Regions from separate parts of the Planococcus dechangensis genome, predicted to be linked through region 1. Evidence: riboswitches for the same ligand, from Rfam matches in the RefSeq annotation. Region 1 holds a riboswitch; each other region holds the start of a gene.
The links. A riboswitch is a leader RNA that binds a small molecule or an ion and turns the genes downstream of it on or off. The one in region 1 is predicted to bind S-adenosylmethionine.

Region 1 (4,160 bases):
CGGCTTGTTCGAAGACCGCATGAGCGGATTTACCGATGAGCAGCAAGCAGACGGCAAATTGGTGGCCGATTCGATCGCGGAATTTGCAGTAGAATGCTCGCTGAACAAATTCTTCGGAACGGAAACATTGGATTATATCGTTGATGAAGGCGTTCAGCTGCACGGCGGCTACGGTTTTATGCAGGAATACGAAATTGAGCGCATCTACCGCGATTCCCGCATCAACCGGATTTTTGAAGGAACCAATGAAATCAACCGCCTGCTCGTACCTGGTACATTGCTGCGTAAAGCAATGAAAGGAGAGTTGCCGCTTTTGCAGCATGCACAAGCTTTGCAAGAAGAGCTGTTGATGATGATGCCGGAAGAAGTCGGTACGGAAGCATTGGCGCAGGAAAAAGCATTGGTGAAAAATGCTAAGAAAATTGCGATTCTAGCTGCAGGGCTTGCCGCACAAACTTACGGCAAAAAACTGGAAGCGGAGCAGGAAATCCTTGTCAATATTGCAGACATCGTCAGCAATGTCTTCGCCATGGAGTCTGTGGTCTTGCGTACGGAAAAAGCAATCGCAGCGAGCGGAGAAGACAAAGCTAAGCAGAAGCTTCTTTATACACAGATCTTCTGCCAGGAAGCTTTCGAAGCAATCGAAAAAGATGCGAAAGAAACATTGATCGCGGCGATCGAAGGCGACAACCAGCGCATGATGCTATCGGCATTGCGTAAATTGACGCGCTCGACTCCTTACAACTTGATTGTTAAAAAGCGTGAAGCATCGGAAAAACTCATCGCTTCAGAGAAATATGTCGTGTAATAGAGAATCATCAAGCGGGAAGGGAAACTCCTTTCCGCTTTTCTTGCTGTCTGCAGTTTCGCCAGTCGACGGGTCCAGCTGTTTTTGATATGCTGAAAACAACGATAGGAGGAGACTTGATGATTCATTATTACGCTTACCCGAAATGCTCGACTTGCCGCAATGGCAAAAAATGGCTTGAGGCAAACGAGGCTGAGTTCGACTATATCGATATATCAATAAACCCGCCTACTGCGGAGCAATTGAAAACCATCCATGAAACTTCCGGCATTGAGCTGAAGAAATTCTTTAATACGAGCGGCAAAAAATACCGGGAGCTCGAATTGAAAGAAAAGCTGCCGAACATGACTGATGAAGAGCAATATAAATTGCTCGCATCGGACGGCATGTTGATCAAACGACCGCTCGCCTGGGACGGCAAGAGAGCGACGCTGGGCTTTAAAGAAGAAACCTACGAAACGACATGGAGCTGACAAGTTTGTCATCTTGTTTTTCATCCTTGAGTATGGCAAACTGAAATTGAGACTATTACATATTTGGAGGGGTTTGGATGAGCACACCACAAGATCTTCGTTATTCAAAAGAACACGAATGGGTTAAAATTGAAGATGGCAAGGCACGTATCGGCATCACCCATTTCGCGCAAGACGAACTCGGTGACATCGTTTTTGTCGAGCTTCCGCAAGTTGGAGATGAACTGAAAAAAGACCAGCCGTTCGGCAGTGTCGAATCCGTTAAAACGGTATCGGAATTATATGCGCCAGTAAGCGGAAAAGTTGTCGAAGTCAATTCTGAGCTTGAAGACAGCCCGGAATTCGTCAACGAGTCCCCTTATGAAAAAGCGTGGATGGTCGTAGTGGAAGCCCCTTCAGAAGAAGACATGAGTGCTTTGATGTCTGCCGATGAATACAAAGAAATGACAAACGAGTAAGTGTGGAAGCGCCTGTTTTTCGGCGCTTTTTTTCATCCAGCGAAGTTTGGGGGAGAGGCGTATGGAGAAAGTGATAGTGGTTGAAGGGATCAGCGACAAAACCCGGATTGCGCCATTGATTGCAGAACCCGTGACGATTCTCTGCACAAATGGTACAGTAAGTGCTACAAGACTCGAAGAAATGTTGTTGCCATTTGAAGGGCAGGACATCATCATCCTAGTCGATGCGGATTCTTCCGGCGATAAACTGCGAAAGCTCATCAAGCGTGAATTTCCGGAAGCGCGCCATTTTTACATCGACAAAAGCTATAAGGAAGTCGCGGCCACACCGATCGGCAAGCTGATCGACGTGCTCAATGCTGCGGACGTGCGAGTCTTTAATCACGCGATAAGGAATGACTTTTATGAACGAATGGACACATAAAGAATGGCTTAAAGCCAAAAATACGCAACAAGTGACCGCTTATTATCTGTTCGCGCCGATGTGCGGCACATGCCAAGTGGCCAGCAAAATGCTCGATGTCGTAACAGAGCTTTTGCCGGACCTTCCGATCGGCAAAGCCAACTTGAACTATGTCCAGGAAGTGGCAGAGTTGTATCAAGTCGAAAGCGTGCCGTGCCTGCTCATTTCACAAGGTGGAAAGGTCACAGACAAGATCTATGCTTTTCATTCAGTGCCATATTTATATGGCAAATTGAAAACGGTTGACGAATACAGCCGACCGTGATAAATTTAATTTCTGAAATTAATTTAATAGCGTAACTCTTATTAAGAGAGGTGGAGGGAAGTGCCCGATGAAGCCCGGCAACCGTCATGAAAATGAAATGGTGCCAAGTCACTCAAAGTGTAAACTTTGACAGATGAGAGAACGGTTTACTGTGTTTCCACATGTGCCTTTCTGCTTATCTATGCAGGAAGGTTTTTTTGTTACTTCAATGATTTAGGAGAGTGCCCAACCATGATTGAGTTAAAAGGTTTGACCAAAATATTCGATACCGGAAAAGCGCGTTTGACGGCGGTTGACAAAGTCGATTTGTCAGTGCCGTCAGGAGAGATTTTCGGTATTATCGGATACAGTGGAGCAGGAAAAAGTACCTTGATCCGGCTGTTGAACGGCCTGGAGCAGCCGAGCAGCGGTTCCGTTGAGATCAACGGCCAAAACATCACAGCCATTTCAGGCGCTAAATTGCGCTCGGCGCGCCAAAAAGTCAGCATGATCTTCCAGCATTTCAACTTGCTATGGTCTCGCACTGTCCGTGAAAATATCGAGTTTCCGCTCGAGATTGCGGGAGTGGGGAAAGAACAAAGACGCAAGCGTTCGAAAGAGCTGATCGAGCTGGTTGGATTGGAAGGGCGCGAAAATGCTTATCCATCACAGCTTTCAGGTGGTCAAAAGCAGCGTGTCGGCATTGCGCGCGCATTAGCCAATGATCCGGAAGTGCTGTTGTGCGATGAAGCGACTTCAGCACTCGATCCGCAGACGACCGATGCCATACTGGATCTATTGGTGGACATCAACAAACGGCTCGGTTTGACGATTGTGCTGATTACGCATGAGATGCATGTCATCCGCAAGATTTGCCACCGCGTTGCCGTAATGGAAGGAGGGCGTGTCGTCGAACTTGGCGAAGTGTTGCATGTGTTCCAGCATCCGAAAGAAGACATCACCAAACGCTTTGTGGCGCAAGTGACCGAAACAGAAGATTCAGCAGAAACCGTTCGCAATTTGCGTGAACAATATCCGGAAGGCCGATTGGTCAAATTGGTTTTTGTCGGCGACCAGACGGAACAGCCGATATTGACGCAGTTGATCCGTGGACACGCAGTGGAAGTCAATATCGTCCACGGCAATATCTCCCACACCCAACGCGGTGCATACGGCATGCTCATCCTCCAGTTAAAAGGGGATCCAGCGGAAATCGAAAAAGCACTGGCCTACCTCAGTGCACATGACGTGCAGACGGAGGTGATGAGCCATGATTGATACTTTGTTCCCAAACGTTGACTGGACGAATATGTGGGACGCGACATTAGAGACGATCTATATGACCGGGATGTCGACACTCTTCACGTTCATCATCGGCCTCGTACTCGGAATTGTCCTGTTCCTGACAGCGCCCAATCAATTATGGGCCAATAAAATCGTCAACTGGCTGACAGGTGCATTCGTCAATATTTTCCGTTCCATTCCGTTTATCATTCTGATCATTCTGCTCATTCCGTTCACTAAGTTCCTAATCGGAACAATCCGCGGGCCGAATGCCGCGCTTCCGGCTTTGATCATCGGGGCAGCGCCATTTTATGCGCGCATGGTGCTCATTGCATTAAAAGAAATTGATAAAGGCGTCATCGAAGCTGCACGCTCGATGGGGGCAACTACATGGACCATCATCCGCAAGGTGCTGCTGCCTGAGTCCAAA
Region 2 (4,160 bases), on a different contig from region 1:
ATGAGGACGACAAAATTGCTTTGACTTATTTCAGGGCAGAATTCGATGTTGAACAAGCAGACGATATCGGGAACCGCGGCTACGTGGAGTTCGGGGTGGACGATGGGGTCATCCTGTATTTGAATGGTGAGGAAATCATGCGCTTTAACATGCCGGAGAAGGGCGAGTTTGGTTTTGAAGATTACCAGGGAGCGGTGATGGACGAATATTACGGCAGTGAAAGCAAGATCGAGCGCATCTACCTGGACGAAACCGCCTTATCGCAGCTGAAAAACGGAAGGAATGTACTTTCAGCCCAAGTGCACCAAGACGACCGTTTCAGCTCTGATTTGTATTGGGACATGGAATTGGTAGTCAATACAAAATAAAAAAAGAAGGCGCAATGCCTTCTTTTTTTTTGTTTTATTTTTTAGTGAAAAGCTCTAACTTCTCGATGCGCTGCATGGCTTCTGCGATGCGCTGCTCGGTGACCAGTAAGCCGACGCGCACAAAGCCTTCTCCGCCAGGGCCAAAACCGCTGCCCGGCGCCACGGCGATGTCGACTTTGTCGAGCAGCAGGTCAGAGAACTCGACGCTCGTATAGCCTTCCGGGACAGGCAGCCAGGCAAAAAACGATCCCTTCGGCGCGTCGAATTCCCAGCCGATCCGGCGGCATTCATCCACTAGCGTCTGGCGCCTTTTCTCGTATAATGCATTCAGTTCCTCGACGCATTGCTGGCTGCTGTTTAATGCTTCTACAGCCGCCAGCTGAACGGCCGGAAAGATGCCGGCGAACAAATGGTCTTGGACGATGTTGAGTGCTTCGATCATTTTGGCATTGCCGACCGCAAAGCCGATGCGCCATCCGGCCATATTATACGTTTTGGATAATGTATACATTTCGATGCCGATGTCTTTGGCGCCTTTTGACTGCAGGAAGCTGACCGGTTTTTCGCCGTCAAAGCCGATGCGGCCATAGGCAAAGTCATGCACGACCCCGATGCCGTTTTCTTTGGCAAACTGGATCGTTTCATCGAAAAACGCAATGTCTGCTGTCGCGCCTGTCGGGTTGTTTGGGTAGTTCAAGTACATCAATTTGGCTCGTGCTCTTGCGGCGGCCGTCACATCGTTATAATCGGGAAGATAGCCGGTTTCCTGTTTAAGTTTCATTAAATCGAATTCGATATCCGCCAGCGGTGCGGCTGACAGGTAATCAGGGTAGCCCGGGTCCGGCAACAGCAGCGAATCGCCCGGGTTCAGCAACGCAAGCGGCAATTCGATAAAGCCGATTTTCGTTCCGGACAAAATGGCAACTTCCAAATCCGGATCGATATCGACATCGTACTCTTTTTTGTAGAAATCCGCAGCGGCTTTTCTTAATGAACTAAGCCCGCGAAACGGCGAGTAGCGGTGGGTTTGGGGATCCGCCACCGCTTGTTGCATGGCTTTGACAATATGCGCAGGCGTCGGCTGATCCGGGTTGCCTTGGCCGAAATTGATGACATCGCGTCCTTCATCGACAGCTTTTGCCGTTTTTGCGACAAGCAAGGCGAAAAATTGATCCGGAAGATTTTGTAAGCGATCTGAAAAGTCCATGAAATCCTCCTCATTTTCTAAATAATTGCACTTCTATCTTAAATCTTATAGAGTTTAAGCTAAACTGTCTACAGGGGGAGAGAATATGAAAATCGCTTGTGTGCAGATGGACATTGCGTTCGGAAAACCGGAAACGAATTTTCAGCATGTCAAAGAATATTTGGAAGAAGCTGCCGGAAACGGTGCGGATGTCATCGTGCTGCCCGAAATGTGGAACACCGGCTATGCATTGAAGGAGCTTGAACAATTGGCGGACGGCAACGGCAAGACGGTCGATTTTTTAAAGCAGTTTGCTAAACAGCATAGCGTCCATATCGTCGGCGGCTCAGTGTCGACGAAGAAACAGGACGGTTTTTACAATACGATGTATGTGGTCGACAATACGGGTGCACTCGTTTCGGAGTATGATAAAGCGCACCGCTTCGGGTTGATGGATGAGCATATCCACCTCGAAGAAGGACAATCGCTCGGCACGTTCGAACTAGATGGCGAGACTTTCGGCGGCGTCATTTGCTATGACATCCGCTTTCCGGAATGGCTGCGCGCACAGGCGCTCAACGGGGCGAAAGCGATTTTCGTCCCTGCCGAATGGCCGGCGGCACGCATCGATCATTGGCGCATCCTGCTGCAGGCGCGTGCCATCGAGAACCAATGCTTCATCATCGCCGCCAATCGCATCGGCAGCGACCCGAAAAATGAATTCGGCGGCCATTCGATGGTCATTGCGCCGTGGGGAGAAGTCCGGCTAGATATGGGCGGCATTGAAGGCATCGCTTATGCCGACATCGACCTTTCAGAAGTCGACGAGGTGCGCACGCGCATCCCGGTATTCGATGACCGGCGCGTCCCGTTGTACAAAAAGTTTGAAAAATCGCATTGACAAGCGGCTGCAGTGGCGCGTAAGATTGAAAACAACCAAATACGTATGCTTATCAAGAGAGACCGAGGGTAAAGGCCCGATGACGTCCGGCAACCCCCAATGCGGGAAGGTGCCAAGTCCTGCAGAATGGCAATCATTCTGAAAGATAAGTCGGAATTTAACTTTCGATGTCTCTTTTTGATAAAAGAGGCATTTTTTATTTGCCTGGGGGAGTGGACAACATGATTCAAATCGAACAGCTAAGCAAAACCTATCAAACGAAGCACGGCTCTGTCACGGGCGTAGACAATGTCAGCCTCGAAGTGAAGACCGGTGAAATTTTCGGCATCGTCGGCTATTCGGGTGCAGGGAAGAGTTCCCTTATCCGCTGCATCAATTTGCTCGAACGTCCTACCTCGGGGATTGTTTCGGTCGGCGGGCAGGATTTAACGAAACTGCGCGGCGAAGGATTGCGGAAAGCGCGCTTGAAAATCGGCATGATCTTTCAGCATTTCTATTTGATCAGTCAAAAGACGGTCGCTGAAAACATTGCATTCGCCCTTCGTGCAGCGGGGACGCCGAGCAAAAAAATCGGCCCGCGCGTTGATGAGCTATTGGAAATGGTCGGCTTGACCGATAAGCGCGGCGTCTATCCGGCACAGCTCAGCGGCGGGCAAAAGCAGCGCGTCGGCATTGCCCGTGCGCTCGCGAACGACCCGGCTGTCTTGTTATGCGATGAGGCGACTTCAGCGCTTGACCCGAATACAACCTTGTCGATCCTGCGGTTATTGAAAGACATCAACCGCAAGCTCAATATCACGATCGTCTTGATCACGCACGAAATGAACGTCGTCAAGGAGATCTGCGACCGGATGGCGGTCATGCAGAACGGGCGTGTCATTGAAGAAGGCAGCGTCTACGATATTTTTGCAGAACCGAAAACCGCGTTGACCAAAGAATTCATCTCCAGTGTCGTATCGTTTAACGTGCCGGAGGAAATCCTGGAAAAATGCGACGGGACGATCATCAAAGTATTGTTTAAAGGAGAAGTAGCCGGGCAAGGCATCATTTCCGATATGCTGCAAAGCTATTCGGTGAAAGGCAATTTCTTGCACGGTGCGATTGAATACATCCAAGAACGGCCGCTCGGGATCTTTGTGATGGAACTAAAAGGCGGACAAACGGACATACAACAGGCAATTACGTATTTAGAACAGCGCAAAGCGATAGTGGAGGTGATGGGTCATGGGAATTGAATGGGAAAGAATCATCGATCTATGGCCTGAAATCCAAGTGGCATTTTACCAGACGCTCGTCATGATCGGCATTTCACTCGGCGTCGCGCTGGTCGTTGGCTTGCCGCTGGGCATTCTGCTGTTCATCACGGACCGTGGCTTGTTCTGGGAAAATCGGCCGGTCAATTCGGTCATCGGCTTTATCGTCAACATCGTCCGGTCGATTCCGTTCATCATTTTGCTCGTCGCACTCATCCCGCTGACACAAGCGATTACAGGAACGACAATCGGGCCGGTGGCAGCCAGTGTTTCCTTATCGGTCGCGGCGATTCCATTTTTCGCGCGCATCGTGGAAACCGCATTGCGGGATATTGATAAAGGCGTCATCGAAGCGGCCATCGCGGTCGGCGCCACTCCGTGGATGATCATCAAGGATGTGCTGTTGCCGGAAGCTAAGGCCAGCATCATTCAAGGCATTACACTTACGGTCA
Region 3 (4,160 bases), on a different contig from region 1:
TTTCTAATGAAGTGGGAATACCACCATTAAATATTCCATATGGGTTTTTAGAAAATGCGCAAAAAGAGGAATGAAAAGTTTTCTAATTTAAGAATTAAAAATGTCAATGTGACAAGCTTTGAGGAATTGAGTAATAAATCTCCTTTTAGATACTTCAACATGCACAAAAAGAAATTAGCAACTAAAGAACATTTTCCAATACTTATCGAAGGTATAGTTTCTTTTCTGCAAGAAATAGACTTAACAAGAACGATTCCTAAAAATATGTTCTTAGAAGAATTAGATTCGTTTATTGAGGAAGCTGAAATTAATAGCGAAGTTTCTGTGATTTCAAGAACTAAAAATGTTATAACAAATAACATTTATAAGATTTACAGTAAAGGGTTAAGAGAATTCCACAGTTTTAGAGGTGAACTGCTAGAGTATTTAACTGTTCATTTAGAAAAAGATACTGAAAGTAAGATTTATCATGAACCTATTTTCCAACATAAGAGAAAGAAACTTATAGAAAAGTCTTTTGCTGGTCAAGGCTGTTTGATCGATGTAGTTAAAGTGCATGAAAAAGGTGTGGAAATCAAATTGATAGAATGCAAAGCAACTCTTGATAACCACATTAATGCTTTAAAAGGGGGGTATCCTACTAAAGACTCCGGGAAAAACTTCTTGAAAAAAATTAATTATATGATTTATATAGATGACACTTTATCCAGATATAAATCAAACAAAAATGATAACATTAAAGTAACTAAAGTGTTGATATCATTGAAAGAACACAAAAGGGTTCTTCCATCGCGATACGATGATTTTAAAACAGTTAATTTGTTAGAGGTTATTAGAGAGAAAATTGACAACAAAACTTTCAGCGAACTATTTCAAAAGGCAACAATCCGGCAACAATGAAATGATTTTCTATAAAAAGCTATGCGAATAAAAAATGAAAACCTTCTATATAACAAGGTTTTCAATACACCATACAAGGCTATAATAGCCACTCTTCAATGGGCGGCATGATGTAAGTCATCAGCCCATTTAGAAAAATCCCTTCTCACATTGTGTGAGAAGGGATTTTTTTGATATTGGAACTATAGGGATCCTACTTCCTCGAAGTATACTGAAAAACCGGATCCATCAACTCAAACTCATAGCTCTCACTATTCACCTTCCCGAGAACCTGCTCACTATCATAAAGCTCCAGCATAAACTGTGCCATCTCTTTTGCGGTGTGGAACTTCTGCACATTGTCGCTATAGCTGAAGTCATCAAGTTCCCGTGCAGTTTTCACGAATTCGGTTTCGGTCATAGATGGCGCGAGTATTTTTACTTTCATGAGTGCACCGTTATCCTGCAATTCCTGGGCAAGTCCTTCTGTAAATGCGCTCACGTAAAACTTGGTCGCAGCATATGTAACGGCATTTGGCACGATTCTGTAGCCTAAGTCAGATGATACGTTGATGAGCTGCGCGCCTTCCCGGTCAGTATAGTCGTGTGCATAAAGAGTGGAAAGCGTGGTGAGTGCTTCTACATTTACGCGCAGCATTTTTTCGGTTTTATTTACATCCTGTTCAGCGACAGTTGCACTGTTTCCGAAGCCGGCGTTGTTAACAAAGGTTTCAATATCGTATTCTTTAAGACTTTCGTATAGCGTATGGACTTGCTCACTTTCAGATAGGTCTGCCCTCTTGATGATGACGTCCAGATCCGGGTTCATACGTTGAATGCTCTCTTTAAGATTATTGAGCTCGTTTTCCCTTCTTGCCACAAGAATAAGGTTTTTGCCGCGTGCTGCGAAAGCCAGTGCAGCTTCATATCCGATTCCTGAGCTGGCGCCTGTGATAACTGTGTGCTTCATGTGAATCCCTCCATTGAAATGAATGTAGTAAGTGTACAGTAACAATGAAACTCTCATGAAATTGTGCTGGCTCTTGAAGTGGGAGAAAAAGCATTTTATAAACTAGAAATTTCTTGAAGTATTTGGAATTATGAGAGTTCTTAAATGAAAATTATACACTATTTTCCTCCTAGCAAAGTGATAAGAAGTAATGATAATAATTATATATCTAATAGAATCTCTTCAGGCTGGGTATGCTGTATAGGCGGATGAATTCCGTGATCCACAATGAATCGAAAAGGTGATCACCTTTTCTACAATCAAAATCAATGGATTATTTTAGTATTTGGAGAAGCGTTCGCTCGACTCCAGTGGATCAGCGAGACGACCGAGACCCCGCAAGGCGCACCGCGACTGAGGAGGCTTGGGCGCGAGCCCACGGAAAGCGAGCGATAAGCTTCGGAAAATACGACTTCTTAACTTTCTCGACAGCGTAAAACTCTTTCTACTCTGTGAAAAGGAGTTTTTTAATGAATTGATCTCTAAACAAGCTATTGCCATAAAATCAAAGCTCTGCTATTGTATTAATCATATCAAATTACTCGGCATTAACACTGAGTACATAATTTCTTATCCAGAGAAGTGGAGGGACTGGCCCTTTGAAGCTTCGGCAGCGGAACAGATTGGATGTCCAATTTGAAACTGTGCCAAATCCAGCAGGTGCTGCTATGCATTTGAGAGATGAGAAGAGCCGGACGGTGAGTCTCTCTTCTTTTTATGAAGAGGGGCTTTTTCTATTGGGCCGCAAGTTGATAGCATTTCATTCAAAATGAAAAAGACTAAGGAGAGATGGCAGATGAACAAACAGTGGATCGGAGTGCTCGGGATTTCGGGTTTATTACTTGCAGCATGTGGCGATAGCGGGGAAGCTTCTGGGGAAGACAAGAAAGAAGTGCGTGTCGGCTTTGGCGTCGGGACGTATGAGCAGCAATTCAAGGAAGGGATTTTGCCTATTTTGGAGGAGAAGGGGTATAAAGTGGATACAACAACTTTTTCCCAAAACATGCAGTTGAACCCGGCGATGCAGGAAGGCTCGATCGATGCGAGCATTTTCCAGAGCACGGCGTATATGGAAGGGATCAACGAGGAACTGGGCATGGGCATGACGGGCATCGCGTTTGTGCCAAGTGCGCCTCAAGGCTTGTATTCCGAGCATCATCAATCTTTGGATGAGGTGAAGGACGGCTCGACTGTCGGCTTGCCGAATGATCCGGTCAATCAGGAGCGCGCAGTGCGTATCTTGGAAGAATTGGGCTGGGTGACGGTGTCGGACGGCGCAGGCGTGACGGATTTTAATTTGAACGCAGTGGAAAGCGCTGATTATGACTTGGACTTGAAAGTCTTGGACCCGGCGCAAATCCTGGTGTCGCTGCAGGACATCGACTTTGGCGTCGTTAACGGCAATTATATTGCCAATGCGCCGGACCGCAAGATTACCGATGCCTTGAAAATCGAGAACACGCCGGAACAGCACCGCATCGTGGTGACGATCGAGGAAGAAAATGCGGATACCGAGTGGGCGAAAGATTTGAAAGAAGCTTACGAATCCGAGGAATTCCAGGAATATATCGAGTCGAATGAGCAGTACGACGGCTTTATTTTGACGGAGGAATGGACGCAATAGATAGGAGAAAGGTGAAGAATGATGGATATCCTAAAAGCGAAAACATTTGAAGAACGCATGGACATATTGAACGAAACCGTCGCGCCTTTTACGGAGCGGGCGGCGCGCAACGACTTGGAACGAAATTTTCCATTCGAAAATTTCAACGAACTGAAAGCAATCAATTATCCGGCGTTGACGATTCCGAAAGCATACGGCGGAGCGGGGATTTCCTTGTCGGAGATGCTGCGCTACCAGGAAGCGATCAGCCGTGCGGACGGGTCGACCGGTTTGTCGATTGGCTGGCATATGGGCATCGTTCAAGATTTAGGCGAGACCGGTAAATGGGACGAATCGGTGCTTGTGGCCTTGTTCGACGATATCAAAGCCCGTGGTGCGTTGATCAATAATTGCGCGACCGAAAAGCAGACCGGCAGCCCGACGAGAGGCGGAAAACCGTCTACAAAAGCCAGAAAAGAAGGTGGGGCTTGGGTTATCGACGGGCGCAAGTCGTTTACGTCGATGGCGCCAGTGTTGGATTACTTCAACGTGACCGCTGTGATTGAAGAGACCGGTGAAGTCGGCTACTTCCTCATTCCGCGGTCGGCTGAAGGTGTAGAGATCGACGAAACTTGGGACAGCGTGGCGATGACCGGCACCGGCAGCCAT

Region 2: it holds a riboswitch for S-adenosylmethionine, as region 1 does, so the genes downstream of both, ACFO5U_RS10655 (methionine ABC transporter ATP-binding protein) here and ACFO5U_RS13725 (methionine ABC transporter ATP-binding protein) in region 1, are expected to answer to the same signal.
Region 3: it holds a riboswitch for S-adenosylmethionine, as region 1 does, so the genes downstream of both, ACFO5U_RS14580 (MetQ/NlpA family ABC transporter substrate-binding protein) here and ACFO5U_RS13725 (methionine ABC transporter ATP-binding protein) in region 1, are expected to answer to the same signal.

The regions. Positions count from the first base shown of each region.
Region 1 is NZ_JBHSGL010000014.1:50,129-54,288, reverse strand. It holds gene ACFO5U_RS13750 (acyl-CoA dehydrogenase family protein) at 1-808, shown strand, start outside; gene ACFO5U_RS13745 (arsenate reductase family protein) at 928-1,281, shown strand; gene gcvH (glycine cleavage system protein GcvH) at 1,359-1,739, shown strand; gene ACFO5U_RS13735 (hypothetical protein) at 1,801-2,163, shown strand; gene ACFO5U_RS13730 (thioredoxin family protein) at 2,144-2,467, shown strand; SAM riboswitch class I at 2,503-2,607, shown strand; gene ACFO5U_RS13725 (methionine ABC transporter ATP-binding protein) at 2,699-3,724, shown strand; gene ACFO5U_RS13720 (methionine ABC transporter permease) at 3,717-4,160, shown strand, end outside.
Region 2 is NZ_JBHSGL010000005.1:1,515,471-1,519,630, reverse strand. It holds gene ACFO5U_RS10670 (purple acid phosphatase family protein) at 1-368, shown strand, start outside; gene ACFO5U_RS10665 (pyridoxal phosphate-dependent aminotransferase) at 403-1,575, opposite strand; gene ACFO5U_RS10660 (carbon-nitrogen family hydrolase) at 1,661-2,455, shown strand; SAM riboswitch class I at 2,502-2,607, shown strand; gene ACFO5U_RS10655 (methionine ABC transporter ATP-binding protein) at 2,677-3,690, shown strand; gene ACFO5U_RS10650 (methionine ABC transporter permease) at 3,680-4,160, shown strand, end outside.
Region 3 is NZ_JBHSGL010000015.1:24,969-29,128, forward strand. It holds gene ACFO5U_RS14565 (hypothetical protein) at 1-74, shown strand, start outside; gene ACFO5U_RS14570 (hypothetical protein) at 55-900, shown strand; gene ACFO5U_RS14575 (SDR family NAD(P)-dependent oxidoreductase) at 1,094-1,849, opposite strand; SAM riboswitch class I at 2,456-2,576, shown strand; gene ACFO5U_RS14580 (MetQ/NlpA family ABC transporter substrate-binding protein) at 2,685-3,512, shown strand; gene ACFO5U_RS14585 (acyl-CoA dehydrogenase family protein) at 3,534-4,160, shown strand, end outside.